Linked DNA regions of Thiocapsa bogorovii. The main gene of each other region encodes a partner of the protein of the gene in region 2 in a complex. Links are inferred from orthologs where the notes say so. Each region holds a gene or a part of one and is shown on either strand. Other genes may lie near its edges. The genes, in order: LT988_RS14205 and pabB.

Evidence for each region.
Region 1: the proteins of pabB (region 2) and LT988_RS14205 are in contact, whole or in part, in a solved structure (PDB 8RP0), measured with the Escherichia coli proteins. The link is inferred for Thiocapsa bogorovii from one-to-one orthologs.

Annotation. Positions count from the first base shown.
Region 1 is NZ_CP089309.1:3,129,842-3,136,639, forward strand. What follows is about bases 1,661-4,569. They hold LT988_RS14205 (aminodeoxychorismate/anthranilate synthase component II), read right to left. Parts: upstream 3,470-4,569; coding sequence 2,852-3,469; downstream 1,661-2,851. Other genes in these bases: trpD (anthranilate phosphoribosyltransferase), read right to left, coding at 1,661-2,596; LT988_RS14210 (nucleotidyltransferase domain-containing protein), read right to left, coding at 3,592-3,921; trpE (anthranilate synthase component I), read right to left, coding at 4,055-4,569. Outside these bases: cAMP-activated global transcriptional regulator CRP, read left to right, coding at 1-555; indole-3-glycerol phosphate synthase TrpC, read right to left, coding at 747-1,553; more of trpD, read right to left, coding at 1,556-1,660; more of trpE, read right to left, coding at 4,570-5,548; LT988_RS14220 (phosphoglycolate phosphatase), read right to left, coding at 5,688-6,362; rpe (ribulose-phosphate 3-epimerase), read right to left, coding at 6,537-6,798. UniProt on the Escherichia coli protein: Part of a heterodimeric complex that catalyzes the two-step biosynthesis of 4-amino-4-deoxychorismate (ADC), a precursor of p-aminobenzoate (PABA) and tetrahydrofolate.
Region 2 is NZ_CP089309.1:5,030,420-5,037,307, reverse strand. Bases 2,677-5,675 are described here. They hold pabB (aminodeoxychorismate synthase component I), read right to left. Parts: upstream 4,868-5,675; coding sequence 3,485-4,867; downstream 2,677-3,484. Other genes in these bases: LT988_RS22430 (hypothetical protein), read right to left, coding at 4,854-5,675; LT988_RS22440 (amino acid kinase family protein), read right to left, coding at 3,184-3,498; LT988_RS22445 (phosphodiester glycosidase family protein), read left to right, coding at 2,677-2,686. In the rest of the region: LT988_RS22460 (aminotransferase class V-fold PLP-dependent enzyme), read left to right, coding at 1-471; LT988_RS22455 (hypothetical protein), read right to left, coding at 468-653; bifunctional 2-polyprenyl-6-hydroxyphenol methylase/3-demethylubiquinol 3-O-methyltransferase UbiG, read right to left, coding at 746-1,492; more of LT988_RS22445, read left to right, coding at 1,910-2,676; more of LT988_RS22430, read right to left, coding at 5,676-5,804; LT988_RS22425 (hypothetical protein), read left to right, coding at 6,222-6,374; LT988_RS22420 (TlpA family protein disulfide reductase), read left to right, coding at 6,392-6,799; LT988_RS22415 (DUF302 domain-containing protein), read right to left, coding at 6,814-6,888. UniProt on the Escherichia coli protein: Part of a heterodimeric complex that catalyzes the two-step biosynthesis of 4-amino-4-deoxychorismate (ADC), a precursor of p-aminobenzoate (PABA) and tetrahydrofolate.

The DNA.
Region 1 (6,798 bases), 1.9 Mb from region 2 along the record:
CAAGGCGAGGCGGCCGATACTTTGTATTATCTCATCGAAGGTTCGGTTGCCGCGATGATCGACGACCCCGAGGAGCGTCGCGAGCTGCTGCTCGCCTACATCAACAAGGGCGAGTTCATCGGCGAGATGGGGCTTTTCGTCCCTCAAAAGACACGTAGCGTGATCATCCGCACCCGGACCAAGTGCAAGGTAGCGGAGATCAGCTACCAACGGCTCGATCGCCTGCTCGACGTCGAGCTCAAAGAGTACGCGAAGGATTTTCTTTACAGCGTCGGACTCCAGCTTTCCCAGCGCCTGCGCCAGACCAGTCGCAAGGTCGGTCACCTGGCGTTCTTGGACGTCACGGGGCGGATCGCCGGCACCCTGCTGGACCTCTGCAAACAACCCGATGCCATGACCCATCCCGACGGGATGCAGATCCGTGTCACCCGACAGGAGCTCTCCCGCAACGTCGGCTGCTCGCGCGAGATGGCCGGGCGGGTGCTCAAAAGCCTGGAGGAGCAGGGACTGGTCAGCGTCAAGGGAAAGACGATCGTGGTGTTCGGGACGCGGTAGGGGCTCGCTAGCCTTGTGTTGGGCAAAGCGAAGCGTGTGCAACCTGCGCCGGCATCACAGGGAATCTTTTGGCGCCCTGCGTTTTGCTCAACCGAGCCTTCTTTGCGATGGCCTCGAGTTGCGCTCGATTCGCTGGCCGTCGGGGAGGCCGAAGAGTCGACTGCAAGTCGACGATCCCGGGGGAATCGAGCTCAGGACGCCCCGAAGAACAGCCGCGCCAACTCATCGCCCGGATCATCGGCACGCATAAAGGCTTCGCCGACGAGGAAGGCGTTCACACCGCTTGCACGCATCCGGCCGACATCGTCCGGGTTCAGGATGCCGCTCTCGGTGACGAGGAGCCGGTCGCTCGGGACCCGATCCAGCAGTCCAAGCGTCGTGTCCAGGGTCACCTCGAAGGTCCGCAGATTGCGGTTGTTGATCCCGATCAGATGCCCCGGGACCGCCAGCGCTCGCTCCAGCTCTTCCGCGTCGTGGACCTCGACCAGCACGTCCAGCCCAAGCTTTCCGGCCAGGTCACTCAGCTCGGCGAGCCGGGCATCGTCCAGGCAGGCCGCGATCAACAGAATGCAGTCCGCCCCCAAGGTTCGAGCCTCGTAGACCTGATAAGGGTCGACGATAAAGTCCTTGCGGATTACCGGAAGCGCACAGGCCACGCGCGCGACCTTAAGGTCCTCGTCGCTCCCCTGGAAAAAATCCCGGTCGGTCAACACGGAGAGACAGGCCGCACCATTGCGGGCATAGCTCTGCGCGATCTCGGCGGGCCGAAAATCCGGGCGCAGCACACCCTTGCTTGGACTGGCTTTTTTGATCTCGGAGATCACTGCAGGGGCGCCGGCCTCGACCTTGGCCAGAAGCGCGCGCGCAAATCCGCGCGGCGGATCGATCCCGTCTAATCGGGCAACGAGTCGATCGAGCGGAACACGGGCCGACCGTGCAGAGACCTCTTCGACCTTCCGATGAATGATCTTTTTGAGGATGTCGGGCGTATCGCGCATGGTCAAGCCCCGTCCTTTGCGCGATCGAAGCTCGTCGTGAGGGCGATCAAACGCTCGAGCCGACGCTGCGCCTCGCCGCTGGAGATAGCGAAGTCGGCGCGCGCCAGTCCGGCGGCGAGACTCTCGGCACGGCCGGCGGCATAGATGGCCGCGCCGGCATTCAGCTGAACGATATCCCGTGCCGGCCCCGGCCGGTTGGCGAGCACGCCGCGCAGCATCACCAGACTTTCGGACGGATCCCCGACGCGGATTGCATCCAGATCCGCTCGCACGAGACCGAAGTCCTCGGGATGAATGGCGTAGCGGTGGATCACGCCGTCCTTCAGCTCGGCCACGTCGGTGATGTCGCCGATGCTGATCTCGTCCAGTCCGTCTCGAGCATGGACCACCAGCACATGACGACTGCCGAGACGCTGCAGCACCAGTGCCAGCGGCTCGAGCAGATCCTCGCTGAAGACACCCAGGACCTGATTTGGCGCACCGGCCGGATTGGTCAGCGGACCCAGGACGTTGAAGATGGTCCGCACGCCCAGCTCCTTGCGCGGACCGATCGCATGCTTCATGGCGCTGTGGTGTCCCGGCGCGAACATGAAGCCGACGCCCACCTCACGCACGCAGCGCGCGACCTGCTCGGAGGTCAGATCCAGGCGCACCCCCGCCTCTTCGAGCACGTCGGCCGCACCGGAGCGACTCGAGACGGAACGGTTGCCGTGCTTGGCGACATGACAACCCGCTGCCGCCGCGACGAACATGCTGGTCGTCGAGACGTTGAAGGTGCCGGATGAATCGCCGCCGGTGCCGACGATGTCGACCACATGATCGAGCCCGCCGATATCGACGCCGGTCGCCAGTTCACGCATCACGGCAGCCGCCGCCGCGATCTCGGGCACCGCCTCGCCCTTCATGCGCAGCGCGATCAGGAAGCCCGCGATCTGTGCCGAGGTCGCCCCGCCGGTCATGATGGTACGCATGACCGAGGTCATCTCCTCGCCGGTCAGATCACGGTGGTCCAGGCAGCGGTTGATCGCCTCTTTCAGCTCCATGGTTAAAACGCGCTCTTCGGTTTCTGCGAGGTTTTCATGTGGGGTTGACCTTATCAGGCTCATTGATCGCCGGTGCGGCGCGTTTTAAGTGATTATTTTTTATTCTTTAAACATCCTAAACCGCGTCTCGCCAGCCCGCTGGTGGACTTCGGCGTTGACGTCGCCGCCGAGACCAGTTGTCGGGATGGAGGCGGTTTAGCGCCGTCCACCAGCGCCGCAGCGGGATTCGGTGGACTTCTCTCTCGCTCGTCCACCCTACCCGTCGGACCGGGGGCCGCGATCACCGTCAATAGGCGCGGTCTGCAAAAAGTTGCGAAGCAGATCGTGCCCGTGCTTTGTCAGGATCGATTCCGGATGGAACTGCACGCCTTCGACCGCAAGCTCGCGATGTCGCACGCCCATGATGGCCTCGCGCTCGCCCTCGGCGGTCTCGGTCCAGGCCGTGATCTCCAAACACTCCGGCAGGGTCTCCTGCTCGATCACCAACGAGTGGTATCGGGTCGCCTCGAAGGGGTTATCCAGTCCCTTGAATACACCGACACCCGTATGGTGGATCGCCGAGGTCTTTCCATGCATCACGCTCGGCGCCTTGACGATGTGTCCGCCGAACGCCTGCCCGATGGATTGATGGCCCAGGCAGACACCGAGGATGGGTACCCGCCCGGCCATCGCCTTGATGAGCGGGACCGAGATCCCGGCCTCGTTCGGCGTGCAGGGTCCCGGCGAGATCACGATCCGCTCGGGCGCCAGCGCAATCGCCTCGTCGAGACTCAGCTCGTCGTTGCGCACCACGCTCACCTCCGCACCCAGCTCTCCCAGGTATTGCACCAGGTTGTAGGTGAAGGAGTCGTAGTTGTCGATCATCAGGAGCATAATGAATGCCACGCACTCTTCAGAAACGGAAATACCATCATCCGCGGCCTAGCTCGGGGGCGCCAATAACAGCCGTGCCGAGACGAGCGCCCGCCGTGCCTTATTAAGGCCGGCATCGGGGGTCATAAGGGAATTCCGTCACGCCGAATGGTCTCGATCAGACCTTGATTGGCAAACCCCGCGGGGTGCTTCCACTCCTCCAGCCAGATCGGCAGAGGGTCGACCAGAATACCCGTGTCCAGCATGAGATCGAAGGCGATGCCTGCCATGTCCACCGCCGCATCGGCGCGATTCCCTTGCGGACCTCCGAGAAGCACCGCAAGGTCCACGTCGCTCAAATCGTCGGCATCCCCACGGGCGCGGCTGCCATAGAGCACGGCACCGGCAACGTCGTACCGCGCACGCAACCGATCGACGAATCGTCGGGCAGCGCTTTCCACGTTCGTATTCATCCAAAACCTCGCCGGCGTTTACGGGTTGCGCAATCGCTTCGACCATGCTCTGGTCAAGATTCCTGACGACGAGATTGGCCATGAGTCTGCTCCGGCGAACCAGAATGCGTGTGCGATGATCGCAAGCCGAGGTTCAAACGACCCGCCCGGCGCCGCGTTCGATCCCCGCCTCCGCCAAGGCCACGGCGCGAAACACCGCGCGGCCCTTGCTCATGGTCTCCTTCCACTCGGCGTCCGGGACCGAGTCGGCCACGATGCCGGCGCCGGCCTGTATGTGGAGCACACCGTCCTTGATCACGGCGGTGCGGATCGCGATCGCCGTGTCCATATTGCCGTTCCAGGAGAGATAACCGACCGCGCCCGAGTAGATACCGCGTTTGACGGGTTCCAGCTCGTCGATGATCTCCATCGCGCGGATCTTGGGTGCGCCCGAGACGGTCCCGGCCGGGAAGGTCGCACGCAGCACGTCGATGGCGTTCATGCCCTCGCGCAGATCACCGACCACGTTGGAGACGATGTGCATCACGTGGGAGTAGCGCTCGACGATCATCTTGTCGGTCACGCGCACGCTGCCGATCGCGGCTACGCGCCCGGCGTCGTTGCGTCCCAGGTCGATCAGCATCAGGTGCTCGGCCAGCTCCTTGGGGTCGTCCAGCAGCTCGGCTTCGAGTGCCTGGTCCTCCGCCTCGGTCTCGCCGCGGCGGCGGGTACCGGCGATCGGGCGGACCGTGAGCACGCCGTCCTCGAGCCGGGTCAGGATCTCGGGCGAAGAGCCCACGATGTGAAAATCGCCCAGGTCGAGGAAATACATGTAGGGGGACGGATTCAGTCCGCGCAGCGCCCGATAGAGATCCAGCGGCGGCGCCTGGAAGGGGATGGAGAGACGCTGCGAGATGACCACCTGCATGCAGTCGCCGGCCAGGATGTAGTCCTTGATGCGCTCGACCGCGTGTTTGAAGCCGTCTTCGGTGAAGCCGGAGACGAAGTCGGTCTCGCTCACCGTGCGTCCCTGCTCCGCGGAGCGTCGCGGCGCACCGCAGCGCATTCGTTCGCACAGCGCGTCGATGCGCGCCTCCCCGGCCTCCAGGGTATCGCCTGCGCTCGGGTCGAGGTTGAGAATGATGTACATCCGTCCGCTGAGATTGTCGAAGACGACCACCTCGTCGGAGACCATCAGCAGGACGTCCGGCGTCTGCAGCTGATCCGGGTTGGGGCAGGTCGCCAGACGCGGCTCGATATAGCGGATGGTGTCGTAGCCGAAATAGCCGACCAGACCGCCGGTGAAACGCGGCAGACAGGCGAGATCGGCAACCTTGAAACGCTGCTGGTAGGCACCGATCCAGGCCAGCGGGTCCGCCGTCTCGACCGACTCGATGACCTCGCCGTCACGCTCGACACGGATCTCTTGGCCGCTTACCCGCAGCAGGGTGCGGCAGGGCAGGCCGATGATGGAATAACGCCCCCACTTCTCCCCGCCCTGCACGGATTCGAGCAGATAGGAATAAGGCCCCTCGGCGAGCTTGAGATAGACGCTGAGCGGGGTGTCGAGGTCGGCAAGGACCTCGCGCAGGATCGGAATACGGTTGTGTCCCTGGTCGGCCAGGGCGCGAAAGGCAGCGGGGGTCATCGGGGTCTCCGGGCAATGGGATTCAAGGCAGGTCGGAACGCGGTCTCAACCTCACCATCGCCACCCGGTCATCGCTCGCCTCGTCCCGTTTCTCATGTTCTTCGTTGATTCCGGATGCCGCCATGTCGGCGTAGCCCAATTATGCCTCGGCCGCCAACAGGCCCTTGAGCTCGACCATGGAGTCGATCACCGCGTTCGGCTTGGCCTCGCGGATGTCTTGTCCGTGGTTGTAGCCATAGCTCATGCAGATGATTCCGAAGCCCGCGGCACGCGCGGCTTTCACGTCGCTCACCGAGTCGCCGATCATGAGCGCATCAGCGGGTTCCACACCGAAGTGTTTCGCCGCGTGTAGCAACGGCATCGGATCCGGCTTCTTTTTCGGTAGCGTATCACCACTGACCACCAGGCCGAAATTCTCACGGATTCCCAGATCACGCAACAGCGGTTCGGTGAATTGTGCGGCCTTGTTGGTCACGCATCCGAGCTGATACCCCGCGCCTTTCATGAAGGCGATACCCTCGATCACGCCCGGATAGAGCACCGAGCGCTTGGAGGTATTCTCCGCATAGAGTTCCAGAAAGATCGGGAGCGCCGCCTCGAAATCCGCCTCGTCGGGTTCGCCGTCGAGCTGGCCGATCAGCGCCCGGCGCACCAGCCGCTCCACTCCGTTCCCCACCCAGTTACGCACGGCCTCCTCGCCTCGGGGCGGACGGCCGAGCCGTTCCATCATGGCATCGACACAAAAGGCCAGATCCGGGACGCTGTCCACGAGCGTGCCGTCCACATCGATCAGGATCATCTTCGGTCGCAGCATGCGGGTACAACTCCACCAATCATCAATAGAGAACGCCCGTAGGCCGGATAAGCGAAGCGCAATACGGCAACCGACTCAGGCCCTTAAACACCTAAACCGCGTCGACTCAAAGCGCTGTGGGACGCTCGGACGTATCGACCAAACTCGAGTCCAGACCTTAACCCCGGACGCGGTTCAGCGCGCCATCTGCTCGCGCATCTCCCGGATAATGCTGTCGTAGCGATGCGGATCGCTCTCGCGGCCCTTTCCGAAGATCCCTGAGCCGGAGACGAAGGTGTCCGCGCCAGCCGCCTTGATCTCGCCGATGTTGTCCGCCTTCACGCCGCCGTCGATCTCGAGCCGGATGTCGAATCCGGAGGCATCGATCCTCTTGCGCGCCGCACGCAGCTTTTCCAGGGTCGCCGGGATGAAGCTCTGACCGCCGAAACCGGGGTTG
Region 2 (6,888 bases):
CCGTCCATGCGGCACACCCTCATCCTGCACCAGTTCGGATGGCACATGCTCGAACACTCGGGGGACTTCGACCGGCGGGATTGGCGACCCGCCGAGGACGCAAGACGCTTCGAGTGCGGCAGCCCGAACCTCCTGGGGGTCCACGCCCTCGAGGCGAGTCTCTCGCTGATCGAAGAGGTCGGAATCGAGAACGTCTGGCATGAGGTTCAGATGCGCACGGCCCATCTGATCGAGAGGATCGATCAACACGGCCTGGAGATCTTATCGCCCCGCGCGCCAGAGCGCCGCGCGGGCATCGTCACCTTTCGAGTCCCCGGAAAACCCTCGTCCGAGCTCTACCCCGAGCTCATGCACCGGCGGGTTCTCTGCGCACAGCGCGGCGGCGGAATTCGCTTCTCACCCCATTTCTACACACCCCTCGAGGTCATCGACCGAGCCATCGAAGAGGTACTCTCGATCGCGGCGGATTAGGCCGCGGTCTTTTTGGGCTTGATCTCGGTAGGCGGCAGAAAGACCGTGCCCTTGCCGAAGCGATTGATTGCCGCGTATCGGGCCCATTCCGGGGCATCGGCATAAAACCTGACGTACGTGAAACCGCAGTCGCCGCGCGACATCGATGCGATCCAACCCTCGAATTCGTCTTCTCCGGTCATCGTCCTGCCCTCAGAACCAAGCCGGAGCCAATCGGATACGCCCCGGCACCCCTCTTTCGACAAGATCCACCTGCCCGATGTTTCAATCACCCTCAGCGACGCTGCAAGAGAAGCATATAGTTCACGCCCATCCAGCGGGTATAGCCGAAAGCGCGATTGAACGGATTCACCCGGACGCCGGTGCGATTTTTGACATCGAAGTCTCGACCCAGCACGGTCTCAACCTCCCCCGGGGGAACCAGTTTGCGATAGTGATGAGTGCCTTTGGGCAGCCAGCGCAGGAGGTACTCCGCGCCGAGAATGGCCACGAAGAAGGCCGCGATCGTTCGATTGATCGAGGCCACGAACATCACCCCGCCCGGTCGAACCAGGCGACCGCAATCGGCGAGAAACTCCGGCAAATGCTCGACATGCTCGATCACCTCCATGTTCAGCACGGCGTCGAACTGCTCGCCGGAACGCACCAAGTCCTCCGCCGTCCCCAGGCGATAATCGATCTCCAGACCGCTCCACTGGGCATGGATCTGCGCAACACGTACGTTCTTCTCGGTAATCTCCACCCCCGTAACACAGGCGCCGAGCCGCGCAATGGACTCGCTGAGAATCCCGCCGCCGCATCCGATATCAAGCACTTTCAGCCCTTCAAAGGGGCGCTCCGCTAGTGGATCCCGCCCGAAACATACGGCAAGATGCCGGCGGATGTAGTCGACGCGAAAGGCGTTGAGACGGTGCAAGGGCCAGAACGGCCCCTCCGCGTCCCACCAACGGTGCGCGAGTCGCTCGAAATAGGCGACCTCGTCCGGATCGATCGTGGGTGCGCTCAAATGCACGACGCTCATTGTCCTTCTCCTGATGATGTACCCTTCGAACGCGAGATCGTGGTGAGTGCGCGGGATTCCAACGGTAGAGCATCCGCTGCAGCTTTAGGGATGTCGGCGTGCTTCTGATAGCATTGGGAGGACTCACCAGGGCCTCCTCACCCGGAAAGCAGGGTGCGTCCCGCGCTCGCCGGGGCCGCGCAACTCGGACCTCGAAGATGCCCCCGATGATCCGCCTAACCGAGAAATGCACGACCGGCCGGAACGGTGACATCGCCGGAGCCCATCCCGGGTCTGGTGATGCACTGCGCGTCGGGGCAACTCCAAGCCATGACCATTGAGAAAACTCCGTGGACCGCGCCGACGCGTACGACGATCCGCGGCGAACAGGCTGGTTGGGTGCGGTGGTCCTTAAGCCCGCCTTCAGTGTGGCCCGGCATGCTCCTCCTGGCCCTTCTGCTGCAGGCTTCGACCGCGCTCGCCGCGGATTGGATGCCTGGGGGGGAGTCGGAGCGGCAGGACATCAGCGCCGACCTCACCTACGCCAAACGCTCCGCGGTGCGCCCTTCCGACAGCAAACGTGTCGTCGCACACGTCGCCTTCTTCACCTCGCGGGCGTTCCGCCTGGAGGTGATCGATCTGGGCGCCGGTCCGGAGGCGGCGTACCCGACGCTGGAGGCGGCCTTCCGCGCCGAGGGCTGCGTGGCCGGGGTCAACGGCGGCTTCTTCCACCCGGATTGGCGGCCGGCCGGGCTGGTGATTTCGAAAGGACAGCGGATCAACCGATTCGAGACCGCGAAACTCCTGAGCGGCGTGATCTACAGCGACGACCGCGGCATCCATCTCGTCCGGCGCGGCCGTTTCCAAGATCACACGCACATCAGCGCCTTGTTGCAGACCGGACCCTATCTCGTGGAAGACGGTCGCACGGTGCGAGGCCTGTCCACCTCCGACCCGCGGCGCCGCACCTTCATCGCCACGGATTGGCGGGGACACTGGGTCATCGGTGCGACCATGACCAGTCTCACGCTCTCCGAGCTCGGGGTAATCCTTGCCTCCCCGGGGGACCTGACACCCTGGCGGGTCGATCGCGCCATCAACCTCGACGGCGGTTCATCGACCGGATTTTTCTTCGACCGCGGCGTCGGCAAGGCTCCTGTAACCCTGCAACCCTGGAAACGTGTGAGGAACCTGCTCGGAATCTGCACGCGTTGACTGGAGCCGCGCCGAGCAATCCGGAGCCGACCGATCAACCCTCACGTGTGAAGGCGGATTCCGGACATGTGGGTCAGGCGATTGAAGAGATCATCGAATCGGCCTCGCTGCTGCCGAACCCGATGTTGCTGGCGTCTTGACCCATCTCGTGCTCGGTCTGCTTGATCAACGCCATCACTCGATTCGCTCAGCCCAGATCCGGCAGTTGACCGACCTTTTGCCGTCCTTGGCAAGTCGTTTAGGCCTATTTCCGCAGGCGGCACAGGCCAGAACCCACGGGCGTGCCTTTGGTCATGACCGCGGTCGGTTGCCCGGCGGCGCAACCGGGCAGGCTGCCCTTGTTGGCCTTGCAGCGCGCGGTACGGGCTTCCGCCGTGCGCGAGGCGACCTTGCCGATGGCCGGATGGTCCGGTGATGTGGAGCTTCACATAGATCCCGAGGGCGGACTCCCGCTCGCCGTTCTCGACACGGGCGGATCGCCGAACCGAGGCGGCTCCCTACGAACCGCTGCCGACTGCCGAGATCGCGGTCGGGTCGAAGCGCACGCGCACCGCGGGGCGGGCATCGCCGCAGGGCGCCCGCGGGGCTGTCGCGTCATCGGTGCCCGTGAGCCCGGGCGCCAGTGAACGAACGACGTGCGCCATCTGCTCCATGGCCAGCACGGCCATCACGTGAGCGGCACGATCATCGAACTGCCGCCGCTGTTGGCGGCGCGCACGGCATGCGCGAACGGGCCGCCGCCGGGCACCACCAGAAGCGGCTGCCGCAAGCTCGGCGGCGTCGAGGCTGCCCCCGAGCTTAACGACCCACATCGGCGAGCGGCTCGCCCTCGAGCAGCCGGAGCAGGGGTGCGGCTTTATCGAAGGTCTCCTGATACTCCTGCTCCATATCGGAATCATGAACGATGCCGCCGCCGGCCCAGAAACGCACCGTGCCTGCCGCGTAGACCAGGGTACGAATGGCGATATTGCTATCCATCGCACCGTCGAAGCCCAGATAGCCGATGGCGCCGCAGTAGACACCCCGGCGCTGCGGCTCGAGCGACTCGATGATCTCCATAGCACGGATCTTCGGCGCGCCGGTAATCGACCCGCCGGGGAAGCAGGCCCGCAGCAACGAGGCCGCATCCTCGCCATCCGCCAGCTTGCCGGTGACCGTGCTGACGAGATGATGCACCGCGGCGTAACTCTCCACGTCGAAGAGCTTCGGGGCGCGCACGCTGCCCGTCCGGCAGACTCTGCCCAGATCGTTGCGCAACAAATCCACGATCATCAGGTTTTCGGCGCGGTCCTTGGTGCTTTCCGACAGTGCCCGCGCGAGAATCGAATCCGCTTCCGGGCTCGTACCCCGGGGCCGAGTGCCTTTGATCGGCTTGGTCTCCACGCGACCGTCGCGCAGCGAGAGGAAGCGCTCCGGAGAGGAGCTCATCACCTTAGCGAACGGCGTCGACAAGTAAGCAGCGAACGGCGCGGCGTTGAGCCTGCGCAGACCGCAATAGGCGGACCAGGCATCGCCCGCTGCGCGGGCCGCGAAGCGCTGCGCGAGGTTGACTTGATAGCAATCGCCGTCATGGATGAACGCCTGGATGCGGGCGAAGGCGGCCGCGTATCGAGCCCTGGTCATGTTCGAGCACAAGGGGCTGCGCAACCGAAAGGAGCGCGCACGCGTTGGCGACGGCCCGGTGAAGGTCCGCAGGAGTTCCGGCCAGCGTGCACGCGTGCGCGGATCGCGGCCGGCACCGACCAGCCAGCAGCGCTGTTCGTCGTGATCGACGACAACGGCCCAGTCATAGAGCCCGACGGCCATATCGGGAATCTTCTCTGCATCGCGGGCGAGCACCGGCAGCCGCTCGATACGCCGTCCCAAGTCGTAGCCAAGCCAGCCGATGGCGCCACCCGCGAACGGAAGACCCGCAATCGGCGCAGTCCGCTCGCCGAGGACGTCACGCAACAGCTCAAAGGGATCTTGCGGCGATAGGGATACACCGGCGTGCGAGCGAATCCGTGTCAGCGTCCCTCGCGTGACCAACATCAGGTAGGGATCGGCGGCGAGGATGTCGTACCGTCCGCCCTCGCACAGCGGTCGGCCACTGTCCAGGAACGCGGCCCACGGTCGCTCGGTCAAGGCCTCGAACATCTGTGCGCTGTCCGGTCGATAGGGCAGCTCTTCAAGCAAGGGCATCGCCGGACTCCGATAAGGGCAACAGAGCGAGTGCAACGGCCGGCGCGCAGCCCCCCGCATCGGCGCCTTCCGGTGTGGGCGCGGACGCCGGATCCGCTGCACGCGCGATCAAGGTCAGCCAGTCGACATGGCCGCGGCCGAGCCGCCGCGCAAGCTCGGGCACAAGGAAACGGCCAACACCGGCGCCCACCAACGGCGCATCCTCGGGCAGGCCGGCCGAGCATCGGCGCGCCCAGGGCCGCCAGATACGCTCGATCCGACATTGGCGCAGATAGCTCGCCAAAGAGCGCCACTGATGAGGCTCCAGGGCAATCGCGTCTTCGCCGAGCATACGAGCCAGCCGGGCTGCGCTTTCGACCTCGCCCTTGGCCCGTCCGTCGGCCGTCTCGCCGAGATCGGCGTATACCGGCAGCTCGCCCGTCAGGCGGTAGACATCGGAAGCCGTCGCGAAATGCTCGGCGGCGAGGCCCGTCCAGTCGCCGTCCAGCGGTGCTCGCTCCGCAGGCGCATAGACAGGGGTGCGCACGACACCGCGGTAGACCAGTTCATCGGCACCCATCCGCTCGCGATCGGACCAACCTTGCGCGTGCGGAAGACCCGCACGCACCGCAACGCTGTGCGAAGGGCGTCCCGGCTTGTGCGGATTGTCGCCTTTGACCGCACCCTCTTGATGACCGTGGTGCGGCTTGACCGTCAGGTCGGTATCGAGAATCCAGGGCACGCCCAGCACCGGGGCCACGCAGGCGTCCAGGTGGTTCTGCGACCAGGCCACCCCGTCGGCTTCATCGAGCTTGCCGAGGCTGCGGCGCACCGACGCCTGCGCATCCCACTCGACGTGGACGCGCCCGCCAAAGGTGTCCACCGCCACCGGGCCGGCATGCGGCACCGCCGCGGTGGTTTCGGGTTCACCCTGCGGGTGAGGGATCGAATTGGTCATCGGGACCTCCTTGCAGCGATATTTCAGCCGCTTGGATCACCTGAGGCAAGGTGTAAATGCTCTTTTTAGGGTCATACCTGGAAAGGGCTCGGGGCAACTGCGCTGTGGCGCGATGGTCCCTGGGCACGCAATGGCTGGGCCAGAGCATGCACGCCCGCGCCTCGGCAGCCGAATCGACCGAAGGGAACATCCGACCGAGGTGCCGTTGCGCGGGGGTGGGCTATTGTCGGAGCACTGGTCCGAATCCGGGCGTGTTCCCTCGCTCATGCACGTCGATCTGAAGAATCGTTGTGCACCGCACCACTGGCTGTCGAGCGCACCGAGACATGACCGACCGGTTAAGATCGGGCCACAGAGCTTGAAGAGGTGGCCAAGCCCGGCGTCCTACCGTGCACGCCTGTCGATGGGGTACGCGCTATGACGTCCATCCGGGCCGTTCCGGCCAACGCAATGGCGTTGTTCATGGTCCTCGCGCTTCCCGCGTTCGGTGGCGCGTTGGAAGGGATTCCGGATGCAGCGCCGTCACCGGCCGTCGGCGCCGCCGACCCGGGGGAGATCGGCATTCGCTGAGCGACCCCGACGGCCGTGTGGTCTTGGTGAACTTTTGGGCGAGCTGGTGCCCGCCCTGCCTCGCGGAGATGCCTTCGCTGCAGCGGCTTGCCCAAGGCCTGGCTGGACATCCGTTCCACGTCGCGGCGGTCAACGTCGACGAGACACCGCGCCGGGCCGTGGAGGCCATGCGCCGGCTCGGTTACGAGGGCCAAATCGTATTGGATCCGGATCAGACGATCTTCCATGCCCGGGGCGCAAAAGTGTTGCCCAGCCGTTTCCTGATCGGGTGCGATGGCCGCTTGCGATTCCAGGCGCTCGGCCCGCCGGAATGGGATTCAACAGGTGTCTCCGATGAAACCGCGCCAGCTCCGGCGATCGTTGATTCCGCGAGGGTTGATCCGATTCAAAACCATCGCACGCCGCGCTGGACGCGGTTTAAGTGAAAGGTCGAGTCCCCTCAAGCCGCCGCGAGGGCGTCGCGGACCCGTTCCATCCGACCCTTGACCTCCGCGGCGATCTCCGCGACCTCGGG